2 linked regions of the Saccharopolyspora erythraea genome follow. The protein of the gene in region 1 interacts with the protein of each later gene in a pairwise test. Links are inferred from orthologs where the notes say so. Each region holds a gene or a part of one and is shown in the gene's direction. Other genes may lie near its edges. The genes, in order: leuS and ligA.

Region 1 (15,847 bases):
GGCGTGGTGGGCCGCCTCGACGGCCGCGGCCAGCGGCTGGAGCAGCCGGGCGGCGGTCCCGGGCGGCAGCGGCCCTTCCGCGACGAGGTCGAGCAGGTCGGTGCCGTGGGTCCACTCGGCGATCACCACGCCGAGCACGCCCTGCGGATCACCGGGCGACTGCGTGACGACGTCGAGCACCCGCGCGACGCCGACGTGGTTGAACGTGCTCGCGTGCATCGCGCGTTCCAGCGTGCGGCGCGCGTTGCCGGAGGCCTCGGAGTCGGCACGATCACCGACCAGGATCGTCAGCGCGACGTCCCGGCCGAGGACACCGTCCTTCGCGCGCCAGAGCTGCGCGTCACATCTGGGATCGGTGCCGACCTTTGCGAGCAGCCGATAACGCCCATGGTCCAACACGGAACCGGGAGTGAGGCCCTGTTCTTTGGAACCCTCGCTCCCGGCGAACTCGTCGCGTTCCGGCGCTACCTGCTCGGTCGGTTTGCTGGTCACCTTCCCTCTCCCGCTCCTTCCGGTCCAGCCGGGGGCACCAGACACCCCCTCCCCCACGAAAGGAGACTTCCCGTTCGAGGGTACGTGACGCCGAACTTATCGACGACGCAGCAAACCCGTAAGCCGCCCGATCGCGGGCTGGAGTTCGGAAACCCGCAGCAAGGACATCAGTCCGAAGATCGCGACGAGACCGATAGCACTCCCGGCGACCGCCTGCATCCAGCCGGTTCCGGGCCCGGCGGCACCCGGCATGACGGCGTCGACGCCGAGCGCGACCAGCCACGCCAGCAGTCCACCGCCCGCCGAGGCGAGCAGCGTTTTGCCCAGCGTCACCATGAAACGGCGGCTGCGCAGCGGCCCGAGCCTGCTCCGCAGCCAGATCTCGCCGACCAGCCAGCCCAGCACGAAGCTCACCGAATTGATGACGCTGAGCGCGCAGAGCACCTGCAGCGGTGTCTCGAGGTTCGCCGCCAGCAACGACAGCGGAACCTTGAAGACCGTCATCAGCACCATGATCAGCGTCGGGGTGCGCGCGTCCTTCATGGCGTAGAACACGCGCATCTGCATCATCGTGACCGCGTAGGGCAGGACGCCGAACGCCGAGAGCGTCAGGGCGATGCCGATCTTGCCGACGTCGGTCGCGCTCTCGCCGAAACCGAGCAGTGCCAGCGTGATCGGAGTGCCGAGCGCGGTCATCACCGCGCTGATCGGCAGCAGGGTCACCGCCGAGAGCCGGTTGCCCAGCGACAGGTCGTCGATCACGCGCTTGTGGTCGCCGTCGGCGGCGGCGCCGCTCATCCGAGGCAGGATGGCGGTCATCACGGAGAAGCCGATCACGCCGTACGGGAGCTGGAGCAGCATCCAGACGATGTTGTACATCGCCCACGCACCGGCGCTGGTGCCCGCGCGGCTCATCGCCATCAGGCCGAGCTGGCTGATGCCGACGTAGGCGATCATCCACAGCGCGAGCCCGCCGAACTCGCTGAGCCGGGAGTCCCAGCCCCACCGCCACCGGAACCGGATGCCGGTGTGGCGCAGCGCCGGCAGCTGGATCAGCGCCTGCGCGACCACGCCGAGGGTGACGCCGATGCCCAGGGTCATCAGGTGCGCGTCGGTCATCCGCACCGGGTCGATGACGATCTCGCCCGGCAGCATCGCGTACACGCCGATGGTGGCGATGACCACCAGGTTGTTGACCACCGGGGCCCACGCGGGCGGGCTGAAGATCTCCTTGGACTGCAGGATCGCGCTGACCAGCGCGCTGACGCCGTAGAAGAAGATCTGCGGCAGCAGGAAGTAGGCGAAGGCGGTCGCCAGCTCCGGATTGCCCTTGTCCTCGCCGGAGGCGTATGCCCAGACCAGCCACGACGCGCCGACCACCGACAGCACGGTGCCGACGCCGAGCACCACGACGGACAGGCTCAGCAGCCGCTGCACGTATGCCTCGCCGCCGTCGTCGTCGGTCTTGGCGGCGCGCACCAGCACCGGCACGATGACGCTGGTCAGGATGCCGCCGATGAGGAACTCGAAGACGCTGTTCGGCAGGTTGTTGGCGACGGTGAACGAGTCGTTGACCACGCCGGTGCCGACCATCCAGGCCAGCATCACCTTCCACAGGAAGCCGGTGATGCGGCTGATCAGGGTGGCGATGGCCATCGAGCCGCTGGCCCGCAGCAGCGACGGCTTGCCCGGCGCGACCGGCCGGATGACCTGGGTCTGCTCGAGCGCCTGCTCGGCGGCCTGGTCCATGCCGGGCTCCGGCACCACCGTCGGGATCGGCTCGGTCGGCGCCGCGTGCCAGCCGCGCTGGGGCGGTCGCTGCGCGGTGGCGCCCTGCGGTGCGGGACGCTGCGGGGCTGGGACCTGCTGGGTCGGGGCCGAGTGCCCGGGACCGTGCGGTCCCGGGGCCTGCCTGCGCTGGAGCGGACGGGTCGGCTGCTCCGACGGGGGCGCGGTCGGTCGCGTGCCGGGCACGTGGCCGGGCCGGGCCGGCTCCCTGTCTCGGTTCACCAACTCAAATCCTCCGCTCACCGGGTTCACCCCTGGCTCCGAACGGGGCGTCACCCGAACAGGATGTCAGCCCGGGCTGCGGTCACTTTCGGTGGTCGTGAGCGGAGTGGTCTGCGACTCGGTACCCGTCTGCCCGTTGCTCGACTGTCCGGTACTCGACTGTTCGGTACTCGGTGATTCGGTGTCCGGCTGCTCGGAAGCCTGGGACGCGGCGTCCGGCTGGTCGGCCACGGCGGCGTTGGCCTCGGCCACCCGGTGGACGCGGTTGCGGAAGCGGCGGTAGACCCGGAACGCCGAGAGCACGATCAGCAGCGAGGCCGCGATGATCGTCAGCACCAGGATGACCGGGCCGTACGCCCCGGACTCCAGCCGCAGCCGCTTCGGCGGGCCGAGCTCGGTGCCCGACGGTGTGGCCAGCGAGATGTCGAGGGTGAACTGGCCGGAGCGGTGCACCGTGGTGGGCAGGAAGAAGCTGCGCCTGCCCTGCGCCGGGATCCGCAGCACACCGAGGTCCTTGGTCTCGAGCCCGGGCGTGCGCGGGATGCGGAACACCACCGAGACCGTGACCGGCAGGTCGTTGGCGACGGTCAGCGGGATGTAGTTGTCGGACTCGCCCCCGAGGGTGAGCTTTCCGTTGGGCTCCTCCAGCCGGACCCGCGAGAACTCCAGGTCAAGCGCCCTGTGCCCGGCGTTGACCCAGTACCGGGCCGCATCGGGGTTGCCGCGCCAGGCGCTGGACGCGCCCCGCAGCAGGGCGTTGCGCATCGGGTTGGTGACGTCGGCTTCCTGGACGTTGACCGCTGGCTCGCGGTCGGCGGCGCGGAACAGGTCGCCGACCCGGTAGTTCTGCGCCGCGAGCTCGTTGAGCACCCGGCGCGGGATCTCCCGCCCCGCGGCGTCGACCGGGTAGCTCAGGTCGACCTCGGGCAGCTTCGCCGCGTCCGGCTCCGGCAGCGACGTCGGCTGCACCAGGCCCGCGGCCGCGAGCTGGTCCATGCCGGTCAGCAGCGCGCGGACGTCCTCGCCGCTGACGTTCCACCGCCGCGGCGGCGCGACCAGCACCGAGCCGCCGGGAGCGGAGCCGGTGTTGGCGCGGAAGGCCAGCGCGCCGAGCGCGTTCTGCGCGGCGACGACGCCGTCACCGGTCTGCGGGGAGAGCTCGGTCGTCTCGCGCGCGGTGTCGCGCAGCGGGTCCAGCGCCGAGGCGACCAGCGGGTCGATGCTCAGCGCGGCGATGCCGCTGCCGCGGACCCGCGCGGGCGCCGGACCGGAGATCGCCTCGGGGCGCAGCAGAGCCGTGGTGATGCCGGGGCCGTCGGGCGCCTGGGCGGCGACCTGGCCCGCGGCGGGTTCGTCGATGGCGCCCTCGACCGGCCACAGGACGTCCTTGCGCGGCTCGACGCCGAGGGTCTCCTGCACGAGCTGCCTGCTGCTGGTGTCGAGCGCGCCCCTGATCACGTCGGGCAGTCCGGCCCGGCCCAGCGCCACCACGTCCGCGTCGCTGTAGGGCAGCGGGATCACGCAGCGGCCGGCGGTGGCCTCCTTCAGCTTGCTCAGCCACAGCCGGGCGGTACCGGCGCCGATGCCCTCCACCGTGCCGCCGCTGGGCTGCTGCACCAGGTAGCCGGTCTGCATCGCGCGAACCGTGGCGAGCAGGTCGGGGTCGATGGCGAAGCACAGCGAGTTGCCCAGCCGCGAGCCGGGCCCAGCCGTCTCGCCGACGGCGCGCACCAGCTCGTAGAGCCTGCCGCCGGGCGCGAGCGACTCCGACAGCAGGTCGTCCATGAGCACCGGTCGCGAGCCGGGCACCGGCCCGCGGGACAGGCGCGGGTAGTCGACGATCGGGACGAGCATCGTCGTAGGGGCGGGCTTGGGCGGTGCCGAGGGCGGCGCGCCGGGCGCCGCGAGGACCGGCAGCAGGAAGTGCGCCTCGTCGATGCGGGCGCGGGCGCCGCCCGCCGGCCTGCCGTTGACGTTGACCAGCAGCGGGTAGACGCCGGGCGAGGTGACCTGCAGCGAGTTGGGTCCGGTGAACGGGATCCTCAGCTCGAACGGCACCCGCTGACCTGGGGCGAGGCTGCCGGTGATCGAGGTGAAGTTCTGTTCGGCGACCGTCTGCGAGCCGTCGCGCACGGCCCGCTGAGCGGCGGCCTCGGTGGCCGCGGGCTCGCCGCGCTGGATGCGGGCCTCCACGTCGTGGATGGCGCGGGAGCTGGTGTTGGTCAGCGTGCCGCTGACGGTCACCTCCGGCGGCGCGCCCGCACCCGCGACCGAAGGTGTGATCTTCGACACTTCCAGTCGGGCGTGCGGATCGTCGTTCTGCGCGGTCGCCTGCGGTACCGGGACCGCGCCGAGCAGCAACACCGCGATCACGGCCGCTAGCACAAACCTCACGCCGGCTCCGTCCCACTGCCCCGGGCCGGTCGGGAACCGGCCGCGATGTCCGATGCGCCGTCGAGCAACGTCAGCGCCCGCCGCACCAGCCTCCGCTCGTCTGCGTAGGCCAGCACCTGCTCCAGTTCACCAAGCGGCACCCACGCCACCTCGGTGACCTCCACGTCCTCGTCGGAAAGCTCACCGCGCACCGCCTCCAGCAGGAAGTGGTGCACGGTCTTGTGCACGCGGCGGTTGCCCGCCACGAACCAGTAGTCGATCATGCCGATCGCCGAGACCACGCGGCCGGTTATGCCCGTCTCCTCGGCGACCTCCCGCACGGCGGTCTGCTCCGGGGTCTCACCCTGCTCGATGTGGCCCTTGGGCAGCGACCACAGCAGCCGGCCCTTGCGGTCCAGCCTCCCGATGATCGCAGCGAGCTCCCGGCCGTCGTCGACCACCAGCCCGCCGGCCGAGGTCTCGTCGACCGTCCGCAGCCGGCGGCGCCGGCGCCGGTTCCGACGCCCCGGCTGGGTACCGCCGGAGCGGCCGGGCGTCGGAGGCATGCCGCCGATGGTAGTGCCGACGGGGTGCGAGTCGGCGTCGTACCGCGTACGGCACGCGGGCGTGCCGACCGGTCGCGAAGGGCCCACCGCGTTGCTCCGGCAGGCACTCGCCGCGCCCCCGCTGAGCAGTCGATATCCTGGTTCGCCGTGTCCACCTCGCACCACGAACCCGCCGCCGCACCCGCCGACGACCAGGCCAGGGAGCGCGACGCACAACGCAACGCGGTCGTGGAGCTGGTGCGCACCGCACCGGTCGCCGAAGAGCTGGCCGAGCGCTTCGCCGCCGCGGGCCACCGGCTGTACCTGGTCGGCGGCAGCGTGCGCGACGCCCTGCTGGGGCGCCTTGGCACCGACCTCGACTTCACCACCGACGCCCGGCCGGAGCAGGTCCGGGTCCTGCTCGACGACTGGGCCGAGACGGTGTGGGACACCGGCATCCAGTTCGGCACGCTCGGCGCCTACCGGCATGGCACGACGGTGGAGGTCACGACGTTCCGCGCCGACACCTACGACCGGGTCACCCGCAACCCGGAGGTCGCCTTCGGCGACACCATCGAGGGTGACCTGCTGCGCCGCGACTTCACCGTGAACGCGATGGCCATCGAGCTGCCGAAGCGGGCGTTCGTCGACCTGCACGGCGGGATGGCCGACCTGGTCGCCCGGCGGCTGGACACCCCGGCCACGCCGCAGGAGTCCTTCGCCGACGACCCGCTGCGGATGCTGCGCGCCGCCCGGTTCGTCTCGCAGCTCGGCTTCACCCCCGCGCCGCGCGTGGTCGACGCGATGCGGGAGATGGCCGGTGAGCTCCTGCGGATCACCCCGGAACGGATTCAGGCCGAGCTGTCCAAGCTGCTGTGCGGGCGCCACCCGCGCGAGGGCGTCGAGCTGCTGGTGGACACCGGGCTGGCCGAGCACGTGCTGCCCGAGCTGCCCGCGATGAAGCTGGAGATCGACGAGCACCACCAGCACAAGGACGTCTACCGGCACTCGCTGGTGGTCCTGGACCAGGCCATCGACCTGGAGCGCGCCGAGGACCCCGACGGCGAGCCCGACCTGGTGCTGCGGCTCGCGGCGCTGCTGCACGACATCGGCAAGCCCGACACCCGCCGGTTCGAGCCGGGCGGCGGGGTCAGCTTCCACCACCACGAGGTGGTCGGGGCGAAGATGACCCGCAAGCGGCTGCGGGCGCTGCGCTACTCCAAGGACGTCATCAACGACGTCTCCGGGCTGGTGTACCTGCACCTGCGCTTCCACGGCTACGGCGAGGGCCAGTGGACCGACTCGGCGGTGCGCCGCTACGTCAACGACGCAGGCCACCTGCTGTCCCAGCTGCACAAGCTGGTGCGCGCCGACTGCACCACGCGCAACCGCCGCAAGGCCGCCGCGCTCCAGCGCTCCTACGACGACCTGGAAGCGCGGATCGCGCGCATCGCGGCGGAGGAGGACCTGGCCAAGGTCCGCCCGGACCTGGACGGCAACGAGATCATGCGGCTGCTCGGCGTGGACCCGGGGCCGGTGGTCGGCAAGGCGTGGAAGCACCTCAAGGACCTCCGGCTGGACCGGGGGCCGATGGACCACGACGAGGCCGTCGCCGAGCTGTTCCGGTGGGCCCGGGAACAGGGCATCGACGTGCCTGAGGACCGCTGAGCAGGCATTTCGCCGCAGCGCTATTAATAGTGGTTGTTGAACAGTGAATAGTGTTGCCGAGCAGTAACGCTCAGCGGTTGGTCTCTCGGACTACTAGTCCGTGGCCACTCCATGCGGGGGCGCCGTTCTGAGATCATGCGGATGTGGGAACGGACACCGACGTCGAACCCGGGATGCTGCTGGTGGCGGCCCCGCAGCTGCTCGACCAGAACTTCCGCCGCACGGTGGTGTACATCATCCACCACCGTGCGGAGGGCACCCTCGGAGTCGTGCTGAACCGGCCGAGCGAGGTCTCGGTCGACGACGTGCTGCCCAGGTGGGGGCCGCATGCCAGTGAGCCGCAGTCGCTGTTCGTCGGAGGCCCGGTCGAGCAGCGCACCGCCATCTGCCTGGCCGCGCTGCGCACCGGGGTCGACGTCGCATCGGTGTCGGGCATGATCGGCGTTCGCGGCCCGATAGGTCTCGTCGATCTCGACGGCGATCCCGCCGACCTGGTCCCGCGCGCGAGGGGGCTGCGCTTCTTCGCCGGTTACGCGGGCTGGGACGCGGACCAGCTGGCCGGGGAGATCGACCGCGGCGACTGGCTCGTCGTCCCCGCCCTGCCCGACGACGTCATAGCCGCGCCGGGACCCGAGCTGTGGGGCCGGGTGCTGCGCAGGCAGGGGCCGCCGCTGGCGTTCCTGGCCACGCACCCCGGGGATGTGAAGGTGAACTAGCGAATGTTCCGGCAGTGGTTCGCGTAGCGGTGCGAGCTGGGGCCCGCACCGCAAGCCGCTTGTGGAGCAGGCCCTAGCTGCTCTGCTGGAGCGCGCTGCAGCAGCCGCCCGCGCAGCCGCCGCAGCCTGCCGCCGGAGCGGGCTCGGGCATGGCCTCCGCCGCCCGGTTGCCGAAGACACCGCCCACGACCTGCAGGCCGAAGGCGCCGACGACGCCGATGACCGCGACGAGCACGACGCTGAAGGTCGTGGCCAGCGCGGGCAGCGCGGCGCCCGCGAGGACGCCGGTCGCACCGGCCGCCAGGTAGGCGGGGGCGGCGGCGCGGTTGGCGAGCTCGAACGCCTCCTCGCTGCGCAGGGTCGCGGGCGTGCGCACTCCGGCGTAGCGGTTGCGGGCGAGCTGCCCGCGCAAACCGCGCCATCCGACGAACAGCAGTGCCGCGCCACCGAGCACCAGCACCGCGCAGAGGATCACCTGAACAGCGAGCGTCACCAGAACAGGGTAAGGCTCCATCTGGTCGATACCCGCCGGACACCCGCGTCGGGTGTGCTGTAGCTCATGGTGAACAGACACGCGGTGACCGGAGTCGTGGCGGTCGCCCTGGCACTGACGGCCGCGGTGCCCGCGCACGCCGCCGATCGGGTGCGCCTGCTGGGCGAGCGCACGCTGCCGCACGCGATGGACTTCCAGGGCACCACCGTGGGCGGCCTCTCAGGCATCGACTACGACCCGCGCACCGGCGCATACGTGCTGATCAGCGACGACCGCTCGGAGCGGCAGCCTGCGCGCGGCTACCTCGCCGACATCCCGGTCACCGCCGGCGGGCTCGGTCCGGTGGCCCTGACGGCGACCCGGCCGCTTCTGCGCCCCGACGGCACGACCTACCCGGCGGGCAGCCTCGACCCCGAGGACGTCCGGTGGGATCCCCGCAGCGGTGAGGTCTGGTGGACCAGCGAGGGCGAGCGGCAGAAGGGGCTGATCGACCCGTCGGTCCGCAGCGCCACCCTCGACGGTTCGGCCACCGGTGAGCTGCCGCTCCCGCCGAACCTGGTCATGCGCCCCGACAGCGGTCCGAAGCAGAACGAGGCGCTGGAGGGCCTGACCTTCGCCGCCGACGGGTCGCTGCTGGTCAGCGCCATGGAAGGGCCGCTGGTGCAGGACGGCGAGTCGCCGACGTTCGAGCACGGCGCCCTGAGCAGACTCACCGCCCAGGACCGCTCCGGGGCCGTCGTCGCGCAGGTCGCCTACCCGCTCGACAAGGTGTTCGCGCAGTCGCCGACCGGCGGGTTCGCCAACAACGGCGTCACGGCGATCCTGGCCGACGGCGACGACCCGTTCCGCTACCTGGTGATGGAGCGCTCGTTCGTCGACGGCGTCGGCAACTCCATCCGGATCTACGAGGTCGACGCCAGGGACGCCACCGACGTCCGGGACGTCGCATCGCTGGCGGGCGCCGACGTGACCCCGGTGCGCAAGACGCTGCTGGCCGACCTGTCGGAGCTCGGGCTGAGCACCGTCGACAACGTCGAGGGCATGACCTGGGGGCCCGTCCTGCCCGGTGGCGAGCGCAGCCTGGTCCTCGTCAGCGACGACAACTTCTCCGCGCAGCAGACCACGCAGGTGATCGCGCTGGGCGTCAAGTGATCTCTGTTACTCTTGACAACGTGAGCAACGCTCGACTTCTTGCGAGACCGCGTTGAACGTCCGCTGACGACGCTTCGACGCGGTGACCCCTCACGCCCGGTAGGTCTGGGGGGTTTCGCTTTTTCCGGGGACGGCACACTTAGAGGGCACGATCCGCGCGTTCGGGCGAGAAGGCAGGGAAAGGTACGCAGACCATGAGTGGCCAGGCAGAGGGCTCGACGAACACCGAAGAGGTCCCGCGGTTCCGCTACACCGCGCAGACCGCAGCCGAGATCGAGCAGCGCTGGCAGCGGCGCTGGGAGGAGCTCGGCACCTTCCACGCGCCCAACCCGGCCGGCTCGCTGAAGGGCGAGGTCAGCGACGAGAAGCTGTTCGTCCAGGACATGTTCCCGTACCCGTCGGGGTCGGGCCTGCACGTCGGGCACCCGCTGGGCTTCATCGGCACCGACGTCTACGCCCGCTTCAACCGGATGCTGGGTAAGAACGTCCTCCACACGATGGGCTTCGACTCCTTCGGCCTGCCCGCCGAGCAGTACGCGGTGCAGACCGGGACCCACCCGCGCACCACGACCGAGAAGAACATCGAGCGGTACCTGACCCAGATCCGCAGGCTGGGGCTGGGCCACGACGAGCGCCGCCGGGTCGCCACCACCGACATCCCGTTCTACCGGTGGACGCAGTGGATCTTCCTGCAGATCTTCCACTCCTGGTACGACACCGACGCCGACCGCGCGCGCCCGATCAGCGAGCTGGAGGCGCAGTTCTCCTCCGGTGAGCGCGCGACGCCCGACGGCCGCCCGTGGGAGGAGCTGCCGCGCGCCGAGCAGCGCCGGATCATCGACTCGTACCGGCTGGTCTACCTGTCGGAGGCGCCGGTGAACTGGGCGCCGGGCCTGGGCACCGTGGTCGCCAACGAGGAGGTCACCGCCGACGGGCTGACCGAGCGCGGCAACTTCCCGGTGTTCCGCCGCAACCTAAAGCAGTGGATGATGCGGATCACCGCCTACGCCGACCGCCTGGTCGACGACCTGGACCGGCTGGACTGGCCGGACAAGGTCAAGACGATGCAGCGGAACTGGATCGGCCGCTCGCAGGGCGCCAACGTGGTGTTCCCGCTGGACGGCTCGGCGGGCAGCATCGAGGTCTTCACCACCCGGCCCGACACCCTGTTCGGCACGACCTACCTGGTGCTGGCGCCGGAGCACCCGCTGGTCGACGAGCTGACCGCGGCCCAGTGGCCGCAGGACCCGGACCTGCGCTGGACCGGCGGCGCGGCGACGCCTGCCGAGGCGGTCGCGCAGTACCGCCACGCGGCGTCGATGAAGTCCGACCTGGACCGCCAGGAGAACAAGGAGAAGACCGGCGTCTTCACCGGTGCCTGGGCCACCAACCCGGTCAACGGCGAGCAGGTGCCGGTGTTCATCGCCGACTATGTGCTGATGGGCTACGGCACCGGCGCGATCATGGCGGTGCCCGGCGAGGACCAGCGCGACTTCGACTTCGCCGAGGCGTTCGGCCTGCCGGTGGTGCGCACCGTGCAGCCATCGGAGGGCTTCGAGGGCGGGGCCTACAGCGGTGAGGGACCGCGGATCAACTCCGCGAACCCCGACGTCGGGCTGGACCTCAACGGCATGCACCTGGCCGAGGCCAAGAAGACCGTCATCGAGTGGCTGGAGTCGCACAAGCACGGCTCGGGCACCGTCCAGTACAAGCTGCGCGACTGGCTGTTCGCGCGGCAGCGCTACTGGGGCGAGCCGTTCCCGGTCGTCTACGACTCCGACGGCATCCCGCTGGGGCTGCCGGAGTCGGAGCTGCCGGTCGTGCTGCCCGACGTCGAGGACTACTCGCCGCGCACCTTCGACCCCGAGGACGCCGACAGCAGGCCCGAGCCGCCGCTGGCCAAGGCGACCGACTGGGCCGAGGTGGAGCTGGACCTGGGCGACGGGCTCAGGCAGTACCACCGCGACACCAACGTGATGCCGCAGTGGGCGGGCTCGTGCTGGTACCAGCTGCGCTACATCGACCCGGACAACGACGAGCGGTTCGTCGACCCGGAGAACGAGCGCTACTGGATGGGCAAGCGCCAGCAGCAGCACGGTCCGGACGACCCGGGCGGGCTGGACCTCTACGTCGGCGGCGTGGAGCACGCGGTGCTGCACCTGCTGTACTCGCGGTTCTGGCACAAGGTGCTCTACGACCTGGGCCACCTGTCCTCGGAGGAGCCCTACCGCCGCCTGTACAACCAGGGCTACATCCAGGCGTACGCCTACACCGACTCGCGGGGCGTCTACGTCCCGGCCGAGCACGTCGAGGAGCGCGACGGGAAGTTCTTCTTCGAGGGTGAGGAAGTCCGGCGCGAGTACGGGAAGATGGGCAAGAGCCTGAAGAACTCCGTCTCCCCGGACGAGATGGCCGACGCCTACGGCGCGGACACGCTGCGGCTGTACGAGATGGCGATGGGTCCGCTGGACACGTCGCGGCCGTGGGCGACCAAGGACGTCGTCGGCTCGCACCGGTTCCTGCAGCGGCTGTGGCGCAACGTCGTCGACGAGAACACCGGCGAGCTGCGCGTCACCGACGCCGAACCCGCCGTCGAGGTGCTGCGCGCGCTGCACAAGACGATCGCCGGGGTCCGCGAGGACTACCGCGAGCTGCGGTTCAACACCGCGGTGGCCAAGCTGATCGAGCTGAACAACCTGCTGACCAAGGAGTACTCGGCGACGGGCGCGCCGCGTCGGGTGGTCGAGCCGCTGGTGCTGATGGTCGCTCCGCTGGCGCCGCACATGGCCGAGGAGCTGTGGTCGAAGCTGGGCCACGGCGGGAGCCTGGCGCACGGTCCGTTCCCGGAGGCCGAAGAGCAGTACCTGGTCGAGGACACCGTCGAGTACCCGATCCAGTTCAACGGCAAGGTCCGCTCGCGGATCGTCGTCCCGGCCTCCGCGGGCCAGGACGAGGTGAAGGCGGCGGCGCTGGCCGACGAGAAGGTGGTCGCGGCGCTGGACGGCCGCGAGCCACGCAAGGTCATCGTGGTGCCGGGCCGGCTGGTCAACGTCGTCGGCTGAGCATCGGCCGCACAACGCCGGGTCATCCTCGGATGACCCGGCGTTGTCGTTCTTGAGCCCCTTTCGCGGTAGACAGGGGGCCGACGCTGATTGCCGCGCGGCGCGTGCGGCATCACATAGCGAGGTTACCGACGGGTAACTACGCTCGGCGGTGTCGACGCCTACCTTTGGAGGGCACATGGACGTCCCGAAGACCCCGGCCGCCTTCGACCGCGCCGAGCTCGCCGAACTGCTCGACGGGCGATGGGCGCAGGTGCGGACCCACGTGCGGCGGGCACTGGCCGGCGTCGACCTCTCCCCCGGCGACCACCTCGACACCGAGTCCCACCGCGCGCGGACGCTGGAGCAGCTGCACCTGCTGGTCGAGAGCGGGATCACCGGACTGGGCTTCCCGCTCTCGCACGGCGGCCAGGGCGACACCGGCGGTTCGGTCGTCTCGCTGGAGATGCTGTCCGGCAACCTGTCGCTCATGGTCAAGGCCGGTGTGCAGTGGGGCCTGTTCGGCGGCGCGGTCGTCGCGCTCGGCACCGACCGCCACCACGACCGCTACCTGGCCCAGATCATGAACCTGGAGCTGCCCGGCTGCTTCGCGATGACCGAGACCGGCCACGGCTCCGACGTCCAGCACCTTCGCACGACCGCCACCTACGACCCGGCGACCGAGGAGTTCGTCGTCCACACCCCGCACGAGGCGGCGCGCAAGGAGTACATCGGCAACGCCGCCCGCGACGGCCGGATGGCGGTGGTGTTCGCACAGCTGATCACCGGAGGCGACCGCCACGGCGTGCACGCGCTGCTGGTGCCGCTCCGGGACGAGCGGGGAAATCCGCTGCCGGGCGTGCACATCGAGGACTGCGGCCGCAAGGCCGGCCTCAACGGCGTCGACAACGGGCGCATCACCTTCGACCACGTGCGCGTCCCGCGCGAGGCGCTGCTCAACCGCTACGGCGACGTCGAAGCGGACGGCACCTACGCCAGCCCGATCGCCAACGAGAGCAAGCGGTTCTTCACCATGCTCGGCACCCTGATCCGCGGCCGGATCTCGGTGGCGGGCACCGCGGGCGGTGCCGCCAAGCTCGCGCTGCGAATCGCCCTGCGCTACGCCGGCGTGCGCCGCCAGTTCGAGCGGCCCGGCACCGGCGAGGAGACCGTCGTCCTGGACTACCTGGCCCACCAGCGCAAGCTGCTGCCCGCGCTGGCGAAGTCGTTCGCGCTGCACTTCGCGCAGGAGGAGCTGGTCAGCACCCTGCACGACATGCAGAGCTCCGACGACGCCCGCGCGCAGCGGGAGCTGGAGTCGCGGGCGGCCGGGCTCAAGGCGGTCACCACCTGGCACGCCACGCACACCATCCAGACCTGCCGCGAGGCCTGCGGCGGGGCAGGTTACCTGGCGGAGAACCAGCTCCCGCAGCTCAAGGCCGACACCGACGTCTTCACCACCTTCGAGGGCGACAACACGGTCCTGCTGCAACTGGTCGCCAAGGGGCTGCTCACCAACTACAAGGACCAGTTCGACGACATCGGCACGCTGGGCATGGCCCGGTTCGTCGCCGACCAGTTCGTCGGCGCGGTCATCGAGCGCACCGCGGCGCGACCGCTGGTGCAGCGGCTCGCCGACGCCGCGCCGGGCAGGGACGACGAGAACGTCATCTTCGACCGGGGCTGGCAGCTGCGGCTGTTCGACGACCGCGAGAAGCACGTGCTCGACGGACTGGCGCGCCGGCTGCGGCGGGCGACGGGCAAGGACGCCGACCCGTTCGAGGTGTTCAACAACGCCCAGGACCACGTGCTGCGGGCCGCGCGCGTGCACGTCGACCGGGTCGTGCTGGAAGCGTTCGTCGCAGGCATCGAGCGGTGCCGCGACCGCGACACGGCGGCGGTGCTGGAACGGCTCTGCGACCTGTACGTGCTGTCCACGGTCGAGGAGGACCGAGCCTGGTTCCTGGAGCACGAGCGCCTGAACTCGCGCCGGGCCAAGTCGGTCACCGAGGCGGTCAACGCGCTGTGCGGCCGGCTGCGGCCGCACGCGGTGGACCTCGTCGAGTCCTTCGGCATCCCGGAGCAGTGGCTGACCGCCCCGATCGCCACCGGCGCGGAGGCCCGCCGCCAGCAGGCGCAGCGGGCGCACGACGAGGGCTGACGCGCCGGCGGCCTGGCTACTGGAGGCCGATCTCCCGGGCGAGTTCCGACAGCATCGAGTCGAACAGCATGTCGGCGTGGTTGAGGTCGAACGGGAAGCGCCCGAACACCTCCAGCGCGACGTGCCCGTAGAGGCGGACCCACCAGCGCAGCAGCGCGTAGACGGCCTCCGGGAGCAGCGCCTCTGGCGGGACCTCGATGCCCTTGGCGGCGAACGCCTCGGCGAGTTCCCGCTGCTCGCGCGAGAAGTCGAGGTGACCTGCGTCGGGGACCGACGCCAGGCTGTCGTGCGACACGCCTTCGGCCATCAGCGGGCCCACGAACCGGAGGAAGACACCGGCGAACTGGTCCTGCCCGGAGCGGCGGTCGGTCTCGGCCGGCGGGCTGCCGAACACCAGGGAGAACTCCTGCGGGTGCTCCAGCGCCCACTGCCGGAACGCCCGGCACACCGCGAACACCCGCTCGCGGTAGTCGGCGTCGGCGGGTTCGAGGCCGGCCGAGAGCACCGCGGCCAGGTCGGTGCAGATGTCGTCGCAGAGGGTGCGCAGCAGGTCCTCGCGCGAGTCGTAGTAGCGGTAGAGCGCAGGAGCGGTGATGCCGAGCTCGCGGGCGATGGCGCGCAGGGTGACCGCGTCGCGGCCGCGGCCGACGAGAAGCGCGCGCGCGTGGTGGCGGATCTCCTGATCGGTCGCCGCCCGCATCCGCTCGCGCCGGGTGACCTCGGTCATCTGCCGCTCCATCGTCTCGGTGTCCGTGCCGGGTGGCTACAGTAGCGAACGGCCCCGGTTAACGATGTTCACAAAGTTGACGGCATTAATGGCAGGGCCGGTGCGAGCATCCCGCCCACCGGGCGCTGGAATATCCCTCTGCGCCGGGCCGTTGGCCCACCGGACGCGCAAGCAGGCAGAGAAGAGGAGAGCCGTGTCGCAGGAAGTCGTCGTCTACACCCGCCCGGGCTGCCCGTTCTGCACGTCGCTGCGCGCCGGGCTCCGGCGTGAGGGCCTGGAGTTCACCGAGGTCGACATCTGGCAGGAACCCGAAGCGGCGGCTGTGGTGCGCTCGATCGCCGACGGCAACGAGACGGTGCCGACCGTGGTGGTCGGGTCGTGGTCGGCGGTGAACCCGCAGGCGCGGGCGGTGCTGGAGGCCGTCGCGGAACACGCCCCGGAACTGCTGCCGGAGCAGAGGCCCTCGGTG
Region 2 (15,455 bases), 1.3 Mb from region 1 along the record:
CGTGTTCCGCACTGCTGCGGTCGATGCGGCTCACGCCGCCCTCGTGTCGGGCCCGCGCTAGCGCGGTTGCAGCGGGCCGGTGGAATGGCCTTCGGGGTCCGCCGCCCCGGGATTCGCCGTCGTTCTGGTCCATTCGGCCGCCATGTGCGGTGGACCGACCGGGCGAATCCTTTCGCGAAACGGTCTTGCCTCGTTTCGCCGCGGCTGCGGGAATTGCGATCTGGATGGGTCGAAATCGCGTCCCCCGGATGGAGGCGGCAATTCCGGGTCAATTGCTCGGTTCCGCCAGGATTCAGGTCGTGGCGTCGTACCGCGTGGGCAGCAACGCCCGGAACTCGACCCACGCTGCGCTGAGCAGCAGCCGAGCCGGGCTCGTCCGGCGTGCGGACCCGGTCCGGTGGCCGGAGATCCGCACCCCCCTGGTTCGTTCGTGTTGCTCGATCTGTCGGTCCTGGATCACAGCGCCCCTTTCGCCTGTGCCCCCCGTCCGGCCCCAGTCCGGCTGTTGTTCCGGGCGGGCGGCCCCCGACAGCCGCCCGTCCCGATACCCGCCTGGCCCCGACTCCAGGAAGGTGCCCCCCGCTGTTCCCGTTTTCCCAATTGCAGCGGTGTGGGATAGAAACATTGGGGGTTACTCGCCAGTTGCACAAGGCCCGGATGAAAAAATTTCCCGAACCGCGATCGATCTTGTCCTGCCGTTGCGAAACTGCGGCGTTCCTTTGGTGCGCAGGGAGTTCGCCCGCGGAGCAATGGATGAGTTCCTTCGGCGGACAGCGGTCTGGTGCCGGGTGCGCGGAGCCGATAGTGTCTTGCGATCACAGCGCTGTGGGAGGGTTGCGATGCTCGATCCGCGTGCCAGCACGGTGGGCGACGTGTTGCGGCGCACCGCCGCGCGGGTGCCCGGCAGGGTCGCGCTGCGGTTCGCCGACGGGTCGGGCGAGGAACGGGAGTGGACCTACGCCGAGCTCGACGACGCGGTCTCCCGTGCCGCGGGCGTGCTGCTGGCCGCCGGGGCCTCGAAGGGCGACCGGGTCGCCGCCTACGGCAGGAACTCCGACGCCTACCTGATCGGCTTCCTCGCCTGCGCGCGGGCCGGCCTGGTGCACGTGCCGATCAACTACAACCTCACCGGTTCCGAGCTCGGCTACCTGGTCGAGCAGTCCGGCAGCACCATCGCGCTGGCCGATCCGGCGCTCGCGGGCGCGCTCTCCGGCGTCGACCGCGTGATCCCGTTGCGCGGCGCGGAGAAGTCGCTGCTGGAGCTGAGCACGTCGGGTGAAGTCCCGGCGCTGCCGGGAGATGTCGCCGATGACGACCTGGTGCAGCTGCTCTACACGTCCGGCACGACCTCCCGCCCCAAGGGTGCGATGATGACGCACCGCGCGCTGCTGCACGAGTACGTCTCCTGCGTCGTGGCCCTGGACTTCACCGACGGCGACGACCCACTGCACGCGATGCCGCTCTACCACTCCGCGCAGATGCACGTCTTCCTGTTGCCGCACCTGATGATCGGCTCCACCAACCGGCTGGTGGAGGCGCCCGATCCGCAGGACGTGCTGCGCCGCGTCGAGGAAGAGCGCATCGGCGCGTTCTTCGCCGCACCGACGGTGTGGGTGGCGCTGTCCAACCACGACGACTTCGGCAGGCGCGACCTCGGCTCGCTGCGCAAGGCCTACTACGGTGCGTCCATCATGCCCGGTCCGGTGCTCAGCAGGTTGCGGGAGTCGTTGCCGGGACTGGGTTTCTACAACTGCTTCGGCCAGTCGGAGATCGCTCCACTCGCGACGGTGCTGCGTCCCGAGGAACACGACGAGCGCCCGGACTCGGCGGGCCGCCCGGTGCTGTTCGTGGAATCCAAGGTCGTCGACGAGCAGGGGAACGAGGTCGCGCCGGGCGAGCTGGGCGAGATCGTCTACCGCTCGCCGCAGCTCTGCACGGGCTACTGGGACAAGCCCGAGGAGACCGCGGAGGCGTTCCGGGACGGCTGGTTCCACTCCGGTGACCTGGTGCGGCAGGACGAGCAGGGCTACGTCACCGTGGTCGACCGGATCAAGGACGTGATCAACACCGGTGGGGTGCTGGTGGCCTCCCGGGAAGTCGAGGACGCGCTCTACACGCATCCCGCCGTCGCCGAGGTCGCCGTCATCGCGGTGCCGGATCCGAAGTGGATCGAGAGCATCGCCGCGGTGGTCGTGCGCAAGTCCGACGTGGATGAAGACGATCTGCTGGAGCACGCGCGCAAGTCGTTGGCGGGATTCAAGGTTCCCAAGCAGGTCCGGTTCGTCGACGACCTCCCGCGCAACAGCTCGGGCAAGTTGCTGAAGCGGGTGCTGCGGGAGCAGTTCGTCGAGCGTTGACCGGTTTTCCGCCGCTTTCGGGCGGAGACGCGAGTCGCCGGGCCTGTCCCTGCGGCATCTGCACGGAGAACCGCGCAGCCGAGCGTCAGCGCCACGACGCGTGTGGGACGGACTCCGGTCCCCTTGGATGTGTCGGTCCGCGCCCGTGCGCGTCCTCACCCGTCACCGGTGGCGGCCCGGTGCTGGTCGCCCCCTCTCGGCCTCCATCGCTCCCGCACCGATAATGGCCGCGTGAGCGAAGCAGCGTGGGAACCAGGAACGGCCACCGCCATCGGGTCGATGCCCGGTGCCGATCCACTGGAGGCCGCACGCACCGTCGTCGGGGAACTGCCCGGGCTGATGCCGTTCCCCGAGCTGCCCGCGCGCGGTGTCGGCGCCGACCTCATCGGACGCACGGCGGGCATGCTCGTCGGCGATCTGGCCGTCGAGGTCGTGCCCTCCGGCTACCGCGTCGCGGGGCGGCCGGGACACGACCAGCAGCGTGCCGTCGACCTGCTCAGGTGGGACCTCGACGCCGTCGAGCAGGCCGCTGCCGAGGCCGGCGCGCCCCGCGTGGTCAAGGTGCAGGCGGCAGGTCCGTGGACGCTCGCGGCGGGCATCGAGCTGATGCGCGGACACCGCGTGCTGACAGACCACGGCGCGCTGCGCGACTTCACCGAGTCGCTGACCGAGGGGCTCACCGAGCACGCCGCGCAGGTCTCCGCGCGCACCGGCGCGCGGGTCGTCGTGCAGCTCGACGAACCGTCGCTGCCCGCCGTCCTCAACGGCCGGATCCCCACGCCGTCCGGCTACGGCACCGTGCCCGCCGTTCCTGCCCCGGACGCACAGCGCAGGCTCGCCGAAGTGATCGAGAGGCTCACCGCGACCACCGGCTCCCCGGTCGTGGTGCACTGCTGCGCCCGGCGCCCACCGGTGGCCCTGCTGCGCAGGGCAGGGGCCGGGGCGATCGCGCTGGATGCCACCGGCCTGGGCGAGGTTACGGGCGAGTTCGCCGACGAGCTCGGCGAAGCCTGGGAGGAGGGCACCACCCTGTTCCTCGGCCTGGTGCCCAGCCTCGAGCGCGAGACCACCCTGCGCCAGGTGGCCCAGCCCGCGTTCGACCTCGCCGCCCGCCTCGGCTTCTCCCGGCGCACCCTCGCAGAACGCAGCGTCCCCACCCCGACCTGCGGCTTCGCCGGGGCATCCCCGGCGTGGGCCCGGCGAGCCATCGGCCTCACCCGCGACCTGGCCAGCATGTTCGCCGACGAAGCCGAAGGCTGAGACCGCACGGCGAAAGCGGCCATCGCAGCGTGATCGATCGGCTCCGGACCCTCTTGCTCAGCCTGATGTGGACGCATTCGCCCAAGGATCTCAACATCGCACTGATCAGGACCGGTGACCACACAGCGTTCCTCGGACTCGAGGACGCACCGCACGTGGTCCTCGACGCAAGCACCCGGGCGTGGGATGCACGACGCCGAGGTGCGAGCTCAGCCGCCGAACAGCTGGCTCGCGAGCTCAGCCGCCGCCGCTTCCTGCTCGCCCACGCCGACCTCCCCGACGCGAGGGCATATCAGCGCGCGGTGCGGGAGGTGGCTGAGTTGCCGCCCATGCCGACGGCGGTCATCGCGATCCACCGCTTCGGTGACGCGCTGGGGGACGAGCCGGCGCTCGCCGAACCTCTCCTCGCAGCCATGGAAGAGGGAGAGCGTCTCGGCATCCACGTGCTCCTCCAGGCTCACGGGCTTGCCGGCGTTCGGCGTCCGGAGTTCGTCCAGCGATGCGCCTTGCGGATTGTGCAATGGACCGTGGAAGCCGAAAGCTCCCGCCTCGCCATGGGCACGGACGAGGCTGCGAGGCTCCCCGAAACAGTTCCGGGAGCCGGCTTCCTCGTAGCCGACGGAGCGGCGGAAGTCCGATTCACGGCTTGGGGGCCCGGCAAGGACGACTGGCAGCCCTTGATCGAAAAGATGGTGGAGGACGCCCCGGTTCAGACAGCGCAGTGGGTTCCACCGCTTTCCACGCCCATCACTCTCGGCGACGTGCTGGGGGAGCTGGCGGCATCAGAAGAGCGTGGCTTGTCGGCAACCGGATTCGCCGGGGCTGCGGAAGTGCCCATCGGCTTGGTCGATGTACCCGAGGAAGGCCGCACGAAGCTCTTGACGGTTCCGGTCGGCGGCCCGAAAGGGAACATCGTCGTATCCGGCAACGCCGGATCGGGGAGGGCTTACGCGATCTGTTCCGCGATGCTGGCGATGGCGCTGACGCGGACACCACGTGAACTCCAGTTCTACGGTCTTTCCGTGGCCGGTGGGCCTTCCAAAGTCCATTTCCTGCGGGAACTCCCGCATCTCGGCTGCACCGCCACGAGCGGGGACCTGGTGCTGGCGCGAGCGATCGTCGACGACATCGAGTACCTGATCCGGCAGCGCACCGGGCGACGGAGAAGTGGGGCCGACGACCCGGAAGACGAGTTCGGCGTCGTCTACCTCATCATCGAGGGGTGGCCGGGACTTGCGGCGATTACGGATTTGGTGCCCCGAATTCGCGTTGTAGCGGAGAGCGGGCCCGCTTGCGGGGTGCACCTGTTCATCTCGTGCGAAAAGCACGAGGAGTTGCCGGATTGGCTGCTGGCCGGGGCCACCGAGCTCGAACTCCGAAGCCGAGATCCAGGTGTGGGCGCTGACGGTGCACACAGCTACCGGGTGGCATTGCCGTGGCTCCAAGGTGTGGAGGAAACACACCAGCCACGTCTTGCCAAGGGCGCGGACCTGGCCCGGCGCATCGCAGCGGCGTGGCCGTGGCCACCGGCGCCGGAGCCGGAGGTTCTCCCCAAGGAGGTTCCCTACCGAGCGGGCCGCGGAACCAGCAAGAACATCGCCCTCGGACCGGTGCGTCGCCAGGACGAATGGGCTGAACTCGATCTCGCTCGCACCAGGCACGTGCTGTGTCTGGGGGAACCTGGCTCTGGAAAGACCGCGCTGCTGCGCGTCGTGCTGGAGGAGATCGTGCGTCTACACCCTTCCGGGGACGCCGTGGTGGTCTTGGTCGATCCCAAACGATCGATGATCGGCGAGGCGGGAGCGCAGAACATGCGCTACCTGGCCATGCCGCACGAGTTCGAGGCTGTCGCGGAGGAGGTCGTGGCAGAGCTCCAACGCAGGACGCGCCGCAGTGCCGCTGAGGACGAAGGCGGTCCGTTCGCAGGTCGGCGGATCTTCTTCCTGATCAACGACTACGAGATGGCGCACGGCAGTCGGCATCTGTTCGACGTGCTGGAACCCTTCGTGGCGGAGGACATCGGTTTCCACCTCGTCGTCACCCGGAACTCGATCAACTCCCGAAACGCGTTGGAGCAGGGGCTGTTGCAGCGGATGCTCGCTTCCGGCTGCGCCTCGCTGGTGCTCAGCGGTGAGGAGCGTGACGGCGAACTCCTGCCAGGCGTCTGGTCCGTGCCACGCCCACCCGGAAGGGCCGTGCTCCTGCGTCCCGGCGAGGACGAAGTCGTCGTGCAGATCGCATGGGCCTCCTGAGGTTGCCCTGGAGTAAGCAAGATCAATTTTTCCCGTTCCGGCCCGGGGCGGTGCGGCGCGGTGGTAAGAAAAGTGCGTGCGCAGCAACGCCGGGAGCCATGAGGCCGAGCGGTTCGGCTGGATCCACCACAGCACGATCCAGGAAGCGGCGTGCCTGACCTTCGTTCGCGGGACCGACATCGACCCGGTGGCCGAGGCGTTCGGCGCGGTGTCGGACTACGCCCGCGAACTCGACTTCGACGAGTTCTGCGAGGAGTCGTTCGCCCACCACGAGCAGTACTCCATGATCGGCATCCAGGTCCTCGGCGAGTGGTCGCTGGTCGTGGAGGACAACGGCTGGCAGGGCACCCGCGACGAGGTGCTGCGCCGGGTCAGCGCCGGAACCGAGGCCGTCTCGGCGTTCTGGAACGTCGACCGGCTTACCCGCTTCTCCTACGCCGTCGACGGTGAGCTGTGGACGGCGTTCGAGGCGCCGCTGCCCGAGTACCGCGTCGGCAGCAGGCCCGACGCGCTGGAGGGGGTGCGCGCGGGAATGTCGTGGTCGGACGCGGAGCGGGAGTCGGGCACGGTGCCGCTGATGCTGGCGCTCGCGGCACGCGTCACCGGCCAGACCCTGACCCCGAGCCGGTTCGAGGGCGACTTCGTCACGTTCCCGGTGGCGGCCTGGCCCGACGACCTGCGTGACGTGCCGGATGCGCTGGACCGCTTGGACGGCCGGTACCCGCGTGAGCTGATCGAGGCGCTGCGCGTGGCCGACGACGCGGCACGCCGGCGCGCGGCGGTCGCCGTCGCACGGCGCGCGGTCCAGTCCGCCGAATGCCTCGACCACCCGGTGATCAGCGCGGTTCTGGCTTCGGCCGCCGACGGCGGCAGGATGGATCGGGCGGCGATCAGCGAAGCCGTGCGGGAGTGGACGTGGCTGCTGCACCTGCACCGCGCCACCAGCAAGGTCCGCAACCAGGTGCGCGCCGCCGAGGTCCTGCGCCAGGCCACCCACGACGACCCGCTGGTCGCGGTGTTCACGACGCTGTCGGCGGCCGGCCACGTCCGCGGCCTGGAAACCGGTGAGCTGGCCGCGGTCGTGGCGCGGGCGCTGGCGGATCGGCTCGACTAGCCACGGCGCAGCGGGGTCGGCCTGCACAATGGGGGCCATGCTGAAGTTCCTGCACCGCCGCAACCGTGCCGAGGACGAATCCGGGCCCGTCGACGTCGAAGCCGACGCCGCGGCCCGCGCCGAGGAGTTCTGGCGGCGCTGGGACGACCTGCTTCCCGAGGTCAGCGCCGCGCTCGGCGACAGCGTCCCGCACCGCGTCGACCACCAGCTCGCCGAGCTGGCCGCGGCGGTGCACCCCAACCTGACGATCTCCATCGAACGCGGCGAGACGGCGGTGTACGCGCTGGTCATGACCAGCCAGGCCGACCCGGAGCTGCGGCCCTACACCGATGCGTGGATCGCGGCGGCCCCCGCCGCCGACTCGCTGTTCGAGTACCACGACTCCATCCCGCCGGTGCCGGACCCGACCGAGGTCACGGTCAACCTGCGGGGCGAGAAGTACGCGCTGGCCGACGTCCGGGTCGCACCGCAGGTCGACGAGGCGGAAGGGCTGGTCGACGTCGCCGTCTACCACCCGGGCTTCGCCGCGCTGGAGGGTGAGGCGCGGGCGGCGCTGACGTTCCTGCCGCTGGACGCCACGCTCGGCGAGCGGCTGGCGGCCGACCGCATCGGCCGCGTCGAGACCGCCGACAACGAGCCGCAGGGCGCGATCGGACTGCTGGAGTTCCGAGACCTGGTGCGGGCCCTCGACAACGGCGGAGCCGGGGAGGAGGAGCCCGGCGAGTCGGGCGAGCAGGCGTAGGGCGGCGAACAGGCGTAGGGCGGCGAACCGGGGACACTCGGACGGCAGGCCGCGGACACTCGAACGGTCGGCCGGGGACACTCGGACGGCGGGCCGGGGACACTCGGACGGTCGGCCGGGGACACTCGGACGGTCGGCCGGGGACACTCGGACGGTCGGCCGGGGACACTCGGACGGTCGGCCGGGGACACTCGGACGGTCGGCCGGGGAACACCGTGTGCCGCGGGTTCAGGCGACTCATCGTGCGGCGGAATGTGGCGGACCCTCGACCGGAGGTCCCTGAACCGGGGGTCGGCTGACTGACGGTCGGCTGACGGGTGGTCGGCCGTCCCGTGGACCGCCAGCTGCGCTGGTGGACCGCTGGTGCGCTCGCGGACAGGCGAGCAGCCAGTTTGTGGGCCTGTCGTTTGGCGGGCCGATCGGCCGGCGAGCGGGGGACGCTCAAACGGTGGGCCCGGGAGCGCCGGACCGTCGACTGGTTGACCGCCGACTGGTTGACCGCCGACTGGTTAACCGCCAATCGGAGACCATCGAACGGCGGACTAGAGGCGTGCGCCCGGTCCGCACTGCATGCGCCACGGGCCCGTCGTCCGAGGGTGGCGTGCCTGAGCGTGGGCGCAGCCCAATCACCTCGCGCCCGCATCGCGGCAACACCGCCCAGCCCCCCGCCACCGCGCCCACGCCGTCGCGACGCGGCCACCGCGGCCACGCCGCCGCGGACCCCGCCGTCGCGACCTCACGGCCGCGGCCCGGCCACCGCTGCCACGCCGCCCGGCCACCGCTGCCACGCCGCCGCGCCGCCGCCCCACCTCCGTCCCCGCCCCAGCCCTGCGCGCCCGCCACCGCGACCTCACGGCCGCGGCCCCGCCCGCCCCGCCGCCGCGCCGGAGCCAGACACCGGGCGCCTGTGTCGGCCCTGCTGGTTAGTCTCGTGGGGTGACCAGCAACGACCCAGCCGACCGCGCCGAGCTCGACGACGCGTCGGTCGCCGGAATGACCAGCGAGGCCGAGGCCGGTGCGACGGCCGAGGGCGTCGAGGACGTGCCCGCGCAGGTGCGGGAGCGCTACGCCGATCTCGTCGAGCAGGTGCGCGCGCACCAGTTCCGGTACTACGTGCTGGACTCGCCGACGATCTCCGACGGCGAGTTCGACGAGCTGTTCACCGAGCTCCAGACCCTGGAGTCCGACCACCCGGCGCTGCGCGACCCCGACTCGCCGACGCAGGTGGTGGGCGGCACCTTCTCCACCGACTTCACCGCGGTGGACCACCTGGAGCGGATGCTCAGCCTCGACAACGCCTTCGACCCCGACGAGCTGCGCGCCTGGGTGGAGCGGGTCGAGCGCGAGGTCGGCTCCTCCGCGCACTACCTGTGCGAGCTGAAGATCGACGGCCTGGCCATCAACCTGCTCTACCGAGACGGCAAGCTCGAACGCGCGCTGACCAGGGGCGACGGCCGCACCGGCGAGGACGTCACGCTCAACGTCCGAACCATGGACGACGTGCCCGACCAGCTGACCGGCACCGACGAGTACCCGGTGCCCGCGCTGGTGGAGATCCGCGGCGAGGTGTTCTTCCGGGTCGACGAGTTCGCCCAGCTCAACGCGTCGCTGGTGGAGGCGGGCAAACCGCCGTTCGCCAACCCGCGCAACTCCGCCGCCGGCTCGCTGCGGCAGAAGGACCCGCGGGTGACCAAGAGCCGCCCGCTGCGGATGATCTGCCACGGCCTCGGCAAGCGCGAGGGGTTCGAGCCGAGGCAGCAGTCGGAGTCCTACGAGGCGCTGCGGGCGTGGGGCCTGCGGGTCTCCCCGCACACCAAGGTGCTGTCGACGGTGGACGAGGTGCTGGAGCACATCGACTACTGGGGCAAGCACCGCAACTCCGCCGAGCACGAGATCGACGGCGTCGTGGTCAAGGTCGACGAGGTGTCGTTGCAGCGCAGGCTCGGCGCCACCTCGCGCGCCCCGCGCTGGTCGATCGCCTACAAGTACGCGCCGGAGCAGGCCACCACCCGGCTGCTGGACATCCAGGTCGCCGTCGGCCGCACCGGACGGGTCACCCCGTACGCGGTGATGGAGCCGGTCAAGGTCGCGGGCTCGACGGTGGCCAGGGCGACCCTGCACAACGCCGACCAGGTCCGCCACAAGGGCGTGCTGATCGGCGACCGGGTGGTCATCCGCAAGGCCGGTGACGTGATCCCCGAGGTCCTTGGGCCCGTCGTCGACGTCCGTGACGGTAGCGAGCGCGAGTTCGTCATGCCGACCGAGTGCCCCGACTGCGGCACCCCGCTGGCCCACCAGAAGGAGGGCGACGTCGACCTGCGCTGCCCGAACTCGCGCAACTGCATCGGGCAGCGCCGCGAGCGGCTTTTCCAGCTCGCCGGGCGCAAGGCGTTCGACATCGAGGTGCTGGGCTACGAGGGCGTGTCGGCGCTGCTGTCGGCGGGCGTGGTCTTCGACGAGGGCGACCTGTTCGACCTCAACGAGGAGGCGCTGCTCAAGACCACGCTGTTCCGCACCGACGACGGCAGCCTGTCGGTCAACGGCGGCAAGCTGCTGGCCAACCTGGAGTCGGCGAAGCAGCAGCCGCTGTGGCGGGTGCTGGTGGCGCTGTCCATCCGGCACGTGGGACCGATCGCGGCGCGCGTGCTGGCCCGCGAGTTCGGCTCGCTCGACCGCATCCAGGAGGCGTCGGAGGAGGAGCTGGCCGCAGGCGAGGGCGTCGGCCCGACGATCGCCACCGCCGTGCGCGAGTGGTTCGACGTCGACTGGCACCGCGAGATCGTGCGCAAGTGGAGCGAGGCCGGCGTCCGGATGGCCGACGAGCGCGACGAGTCGATCGAGCGCCACCTGACCGGCCTGTCGATCGTGGTCACCGGGTCGCTGGAGGGCTTCTCCCGCGACGAGGCCAAGGAGCTGATCATGGCGCGCGGTGGCCGGGCCGCCGGCTCGGTGTCGAAGAAGACCGCGTTCGTGGTCGTCGGTGAGGCGCCCGGCTCCAAGTACGACAAGGCGATGCAGCTGAAGGTGCCGGTCCTGGACGAGGACGGCTTCCGCGTCCTGCTGGAGCAAGGCCCGGAAGCGGCCGCCGAATCGGCGTTGCCCGCCGAGTGAGGCCGCCGATGACGACGCCGCCTTCCACGATCACGGTCCGGCCCGTCGGGCCGGACGACTTCGAAGCGGTCGCCGACCTGACCGCTCGCGCCTACGTCGACGGCGGGCACCTGTCCGCCGACGACGGATACGTGCGCAGGCTGCGCGACGTGGCCGACCGGGCGCGGCGCGCGGAGCTGCTGGTCGCCGTCGAGGGCGGCCGGGTGCTCGGCTCGGTCACCCTGGCCAGGGGCGAGGGCGACTACGCCAACATCGCCAGGCGGGGCGAGATGGAGTTCCGGATGCTGGCCGTCGCGCCCGAAGCCTCGGGGCGCGGCGTCGGCCGGGCGCTGGTGCGGGCGGTGGTCGATCGCGCGCGCGTCGAGGGGCACGAGCGGGTCGTGCTCACCAGCCAGGCGTCGATGACCGTCGCGCACGGACTCTACGAGCGGTTCGGTTTCCGGCGGGCGCCCGACCGCGACTGGGAGCCGGAACCCGGGCTGCACCTGATGGCCTACGTCCTCGAGCTGAGCTGAGCCGGACGCCCTGGAGCGCCTACGGCCCCAGCCGGGCGCCGCCGCTGCGGGGCGCCATCGGCCCATTTCGCAGGACTGGAGTGAAGGCGGTCTCTCCGGGACGGGAACGAAATCGTTCAGGCGACGCGCGGAAGCCCGGTTCCGGCTGGCCAACGCCTGGCCGCCAGAACGCATCGCCCACGGCCGGGTCCGGCGATCCGACGCCTGCCGTGGGGGCGCGAGAGCGGCCTGTGGCCGGTCCGGAATCAACGCTTGGTCACTTGGGCGAAGCAAGCTGCCCGGCCGGGTCCGGCGATCCGACGCCCGTCGCCAGGTCCCGAGAGCCGCCCGCGCCCGGGCGGCCCCGAGGTCAGCCGTCGAGGACCACCGAGACAATGCCGGCCAGGTGGGCGAGCCTGGCCACCTCGGCGGCGCGGAACATCGGCCCGCCCGGCCGCCCGGCCAGCAGCACCCGGTCGGGCTTGCCGATCGGGGTGGCGGCCAGCTCGGTGCCGAGCTCCTGCCAGGTCTCGGGCACCCACGGCTCGTCGCCGTCGAGGATCGTCGCCCTGGGCAGCGGCAGCCACGGCAGCTCCAGGTAGCCCTCCTGCGGGGCCGAGGTGCTGGCGGCGAGCTGCTCGGCGCCACCGGAGCGGTGCCCGAACACGACCGCCCAGCCGGAGCGGATGATGCGCGGCACGCCCTCGGCGAAGATCTGCAGGCCCCGCGCGGGCTCGGCGGCGATCTCCTCGACCAGCTCCAGCTCCCGGTGGGTGTCCAGGACCCCGGCGTAGGGGCGCACCGCGTCGACCTCCACGCCCGCGACCGACTCCGCGGCGGTGATCAGCACGTCCGGGAGACGTCCGGAGGGCAGCTCCACCACCATGTCGTCGATCGCCATGTCGTTGCCGCGCTCGACGACATCGACGCTGAGGATGTCGGCACCGATCTCGCCCAGCGCGCTCGCCACCGCACCGAGCGTTCCCGGGCGGTCCGGAATCTGCACCCGGATCAGGAAGGACACCGGACTCAACGCCTCCAGCTTCTTGCGCGGCACCTTGCCGTCCGCGCTCCTCGCGATACCCGTTCGGATCGCGTTCAAGTCGCACTCAAGCCGCCACCGCGCAAGGCGCAGGCGATGAAATTGTGTCAGACCCGCGGCGCGTGGCGTCGCCAGGCGCGCAGCCATGACCGCCGGCGCGTGCAGGCGATGGCCCGTCGCGCCCTCCCGGCGGGACGAGGTCCACCTGCCGCGCCGGGTGAGGGACTCACCGGGCCTTCCGCAAGGCGGGCGCGGGCACCCGGATGTGGTTCTCCGGGCTCCGGCGCGGTGGTCGTGGCCACCGTCCGCGCCGGATCGGGGTCCTCGCGGCCTCGCTTTCCACGGCCGGCCGATGACCCCCGCGCCACCGTGCGGAGCGGCGAGCCTATGCAGTCTCCGCGCGCTCCCGCAAGGTCGTTCTATCGCGTTGTTACCCCGAGTCGTTACACCGAAACCGATCGGAGACCCGCGCCGCCGGCGCTCGCGCGGCTCGGGTGCTCCGGTGGCGGGAGTGGCGCATGGGGCGCGGCCCGGAGGTCGACGGCACCGGCCCGCGACCGGCGCCGTCGAGCGCGGTGAGGCCCTCAGCCCCCTCGGGACCGCCACCGGTGGCCGCCATAGACTTGAGCGTTGATGACGGGGGACACCCGTGAACCGGACATGACCAGGGAGCCTTCGCAAGTGTCCAAGATCTCCCGCGACGAGGTCGCGCACCTCGCCGGCCTGGCCAGGCTGGCGGTCACCGAGAAGGAACTCGACACCTTCGCCGGGCAGCTCGACCAGATTCTGGACGCGGTGGCCAAGGTGGGGCAGGTCGCCGCGGAGGACATCCCGCCGACCTCGCACGCGGTGCCGGTGACCAATGTCTTCCGCGAGGACGTGGTGCGGCCCGGGCTGTCGCGCGAGCAGGCGCTCTCCGGCGCGCCCGCGGCGGAGGAGAACCGCTTCCGCGTCCCGCGGATTCTCAGCGAGGAGGCGTGATGACCACGACCGGTGGTCGCTCGGAACTGACCGGACTGACCGCGGCCGAGCTGGCAGGCAGGCTGAGCGCGGGTGAGGTGTCGTCGGTCGAGGTGACGCAGGCGCACCTGGACCGCATCGCCGCCGTGGAGCCCGTCGTGCACGCTTTCCTGCACGTGGACTCCGAGGGCGCGCTCGCCGCCGCCCGCAAGGCCGACGAGGACCGCGCGGCCGGACAGGTCGCCTCGCCGCTGGCGGGTGTGCCGCTGGCGCTCAAGGACGTGCTCGCCACCAGCGACATGCCCACCACGTGCGGCTCGAAGATGCTGGAGAACTGGAGGCCGCCCTACGACGCCACGGTGACCCGCAGGCTGCGCGAGGCCGGGATCGTCGTCCTCGGCAAGACCAACATGGACGAGTTCGCGATGGGCTCCTCCACCGAGAACTCCGCCTACGGCCCGACCCGCAACCCGTGGAACACCGACCGGATCCCCGGCGGCTCCGGCGGCGGGTCCTCGGCGTCACTGGCCGCCTTCGAGGCGCCGCTGGCCATCGGCACCGACACCGGCGGCTCGATCCGCCAGCCCGGGGCGGTCACCGGCACGGTCGGCGTCAAGCCCACCTACGGCGGGGTGTCGCGCTACGGGCTGGTCGCGTTCTCCTCGTCGCTGGACCAGCCGGGGCCGTGCGCGCGGACGGTGCTCGACGCCGCCCTGCTGCACGAGGCCATCGCCGGGCACGACCCGATGGACTCCACCTCGATCGACCAGCCGGTGCCGCAGGTCGTGGCCGCGGCCCGGGAGGGCGCGGGCGGCGACCTCAAGGGCGTGCGGGTCGGCGTGGTCCGCGAGTTCTCCGGCGACGGCTACCAGCCGGGCGTGCAGCGGTCCTTCCAGAAGGCCGTGGAGCAGCTCGCGGCGCTGGGCGCGGAGGTCGTCGAGGTCTCCTGCCCGCACTTCGACTACGCGCTGCCCGCCTACTACCTGATCGCGCCGAGCGAGGCGTCGTCGAACCTCGCCCGCTTCGACGCGATGCGCTACGGCCTGCGCGTGGGCGACGACAGCACCCGCAGCGCCGAGGAGGTCATGTCGCTGACCCGCGAGGCCGGTTTCGGCCCCGAGGTCAAGCGCCGCATCATGCTCGGCACCTACGCGCTGTCGTCGGGCTACTACGACGCCTACTACGGCCAGGCGCAGAAGGTCCGCACGCTGATCACCCGCGACTTCGACGCGGCCTTCGCCCAGGTCGACGTGCTGGTCTCGCCGACGACGCCGACCACGGCGTTCGAGATCGGCGCCCGGGTCGACGACCCGATGGCGATGTACCTGGCGGACCTGTGCACCATCCCGGCCAACCTGGCGGGCAACGCCGCCATGAGCGTCCCGAGTGGACTGTCCGATGAGGACGGGCTGCCGGTGGGCCTGCAGATCATGGCCCCGACGCTGGCCGACGACCGGCTCTACCGGGTCGGCGCGGCCTACGAGACCGCCCGCGACGCCGCGCAGGGCGGTCCGCTGATCGATCGTGTTCCGGAGTTGGAGGTAGCGTGAAGATGAATCCCAAGATGAAGGCGGTCTTCCAGCTCGTCTCCGTTCTTTCGGCGGTCTTCGGGCTGCGCGCCAGCTTCCGCGACGCGCGCGCGAACAAGGACAAGCTGGCGCTGGCCGACACCGTCATCACCACCCTCGGTCTGATCACCGGAACCGCGCTGGCCGTGCGCACGCTGCGCCGGGGAGAGGACGCCGAGAAGTGACCGCGGTAGCCGAGATCATGGATTACGACGAGGTGCTGGCCCGGTTCGACCCGGTGCTGGGCCTCGAGGTCCACGTGGAGCTGTCCACGGCGACCAAGATGTTCTGCGGCTGCGCCAACGCCTTCGGCGCCGAGCCCAACACCCAGGTGTGCCCGGTGTGCCTGGGTCTGCCGGGCGCGCTGCCGGTGGTCAACGGCAAGGCCGTCGAGGCGGCCATCCGCATCGGCCTGGCGCTGAACTGCCAGGTCGCGGAATGGTGCAGGTTCGCGCGGAAGAACTACTTCTACCCGGACATGCCGAAGAACTTCCAGACCTCGCAGTACGACGAGCCGATCGTCTTCGACGGCTACCTCGACGTCGTGCTCGACGA

What was found.
Region 2: the proteins of leuS (region 1) and ligA interact in binary tests that used the Escherichia coli proteins (3 or more experiments, as listed by UniProt). The link is inferred for Saccharopolyspora erythraea from one-to-one orthologs.

What each region holds. Positions count from the first base shown.
Region 1 is NZ_CP054839.1:8,212,634-8,228,480, reverse strand. Bases 9,323-12,711 are described here. They hold leuS (leucine--tRNA ligase), read left to right. Parts: upstream 9,323-9,643; coding sequence 9,644-12,511; downstream 12,512-12,711. Other genes in these bases: HUO13_RS37070 (acyl-CoA dehydrogenase), read left to right, coding at 12,690-12,711; HUO13_RS37080 (esterase-like activity of phytase family protein), read left to right, coding at 9,323-9,449. In the rest of the region: HUO13_RS37115 (protein kinase family protein), read right to left, coding at 1-492; murein biosynthesis integral membrane protein MurJ, read right to left, coding at 589-2,502; HUO13_RS37105 (DUF6049 family protein), read right to left, coding at 2,569-4,896; HUO13_RS37100 (NUDIX hydrolase), read right to left, coding at 4,893-5,441; HUO13_RS37095 (CCA tRNA nucleotidyltransferase), read left to right, coding at 5,589-7,088; HUO13_RS37090 (YqgE/AlgH family protein), read left to right, coding at 7,232-7,804; HUO13_RS37085 (SdpI family protein), read right to left, coding at 7,878-8,318; more of HUO13_RS37080, read left to right, coding at 8,364-9,322; more of HUO13_RS37070, read left to right, coding at 12,712-14,651; HUO13_RS37065 (TetR/AcrR family transcriptional regulator), read right to left, coding at 14,668-15,378; HUO13_RS37060 (glutaredoxin domain-containing protein), read left to right, coding at 15,572-15,847.
Region 2 is NZ_CP054839.1:6,924,032-6,939,486, reverse strand. The notes cover bases 8,252-11,248. They hold ligA (NAD-dependent DNA ligase LigA), read left to right. Parts: upstream 8,252-8,661; coding sequence 8,662-10,836; downstream 10,837-11,248. Other genes in these bases: HUO13_RS30960 (GNAT family N-acetyltransferase), read left to right, coding at 10,845-11,248. Outside these bases: HUO13_RS30995 (TetR/AcrR family transcriptional regulator), read left to right, coding at 1-61; HUO13_RS30990 (acyl-CoA synthetase), read left to right, coding at 840-2,357; HUO13_RS30985 (methionine synthase), read left to right, coding at 2,589-3,617; HUO13_RS30980 (FtsK/SpoIIIE domain-containing protein), read left to right, coding at 3,647-5,869; HUO13_RS30975 (DUF6461 domain-containing protein), read left to right, coding at 5,946-6,983; HUO13_RS30970 (hypothetical protein), read left to right, coding at 7,021-7,725; more of HUO13_RS30960, read left to right, coding at 11,249-11,351; HUO13_RS30955 (amino acid-binding protein), read right to left, coding at 11,701-12,354; Asp-tRNA(Asn)/Glu-tRNA(Gln) amidotransferase subunit GatC, read left to right, coding at 13,054-13,353; Asp-tRNA(Asn)/Glu-tRNA(Gln) amidotransferase subunit GatA, read left to right, coding at 13,353-14,882; HUO13_RS30940 (hypothetical protein), read left to right, coding at 14,885-15,085; Asp-tRNA(Asn)/Glu-tRNA(Gln) amidotransferase subunit GatB, read left to right, coding at 15,082-15,455. UniProt on the Escherichia coli protein: DNA ligase that catalyzes the formation of phosphodiester linkages between 5'-phosphoryl and 3'-hydroxyl groups in double-stranded DNA using NAD as a coenzyme and as the energy source for the reaction.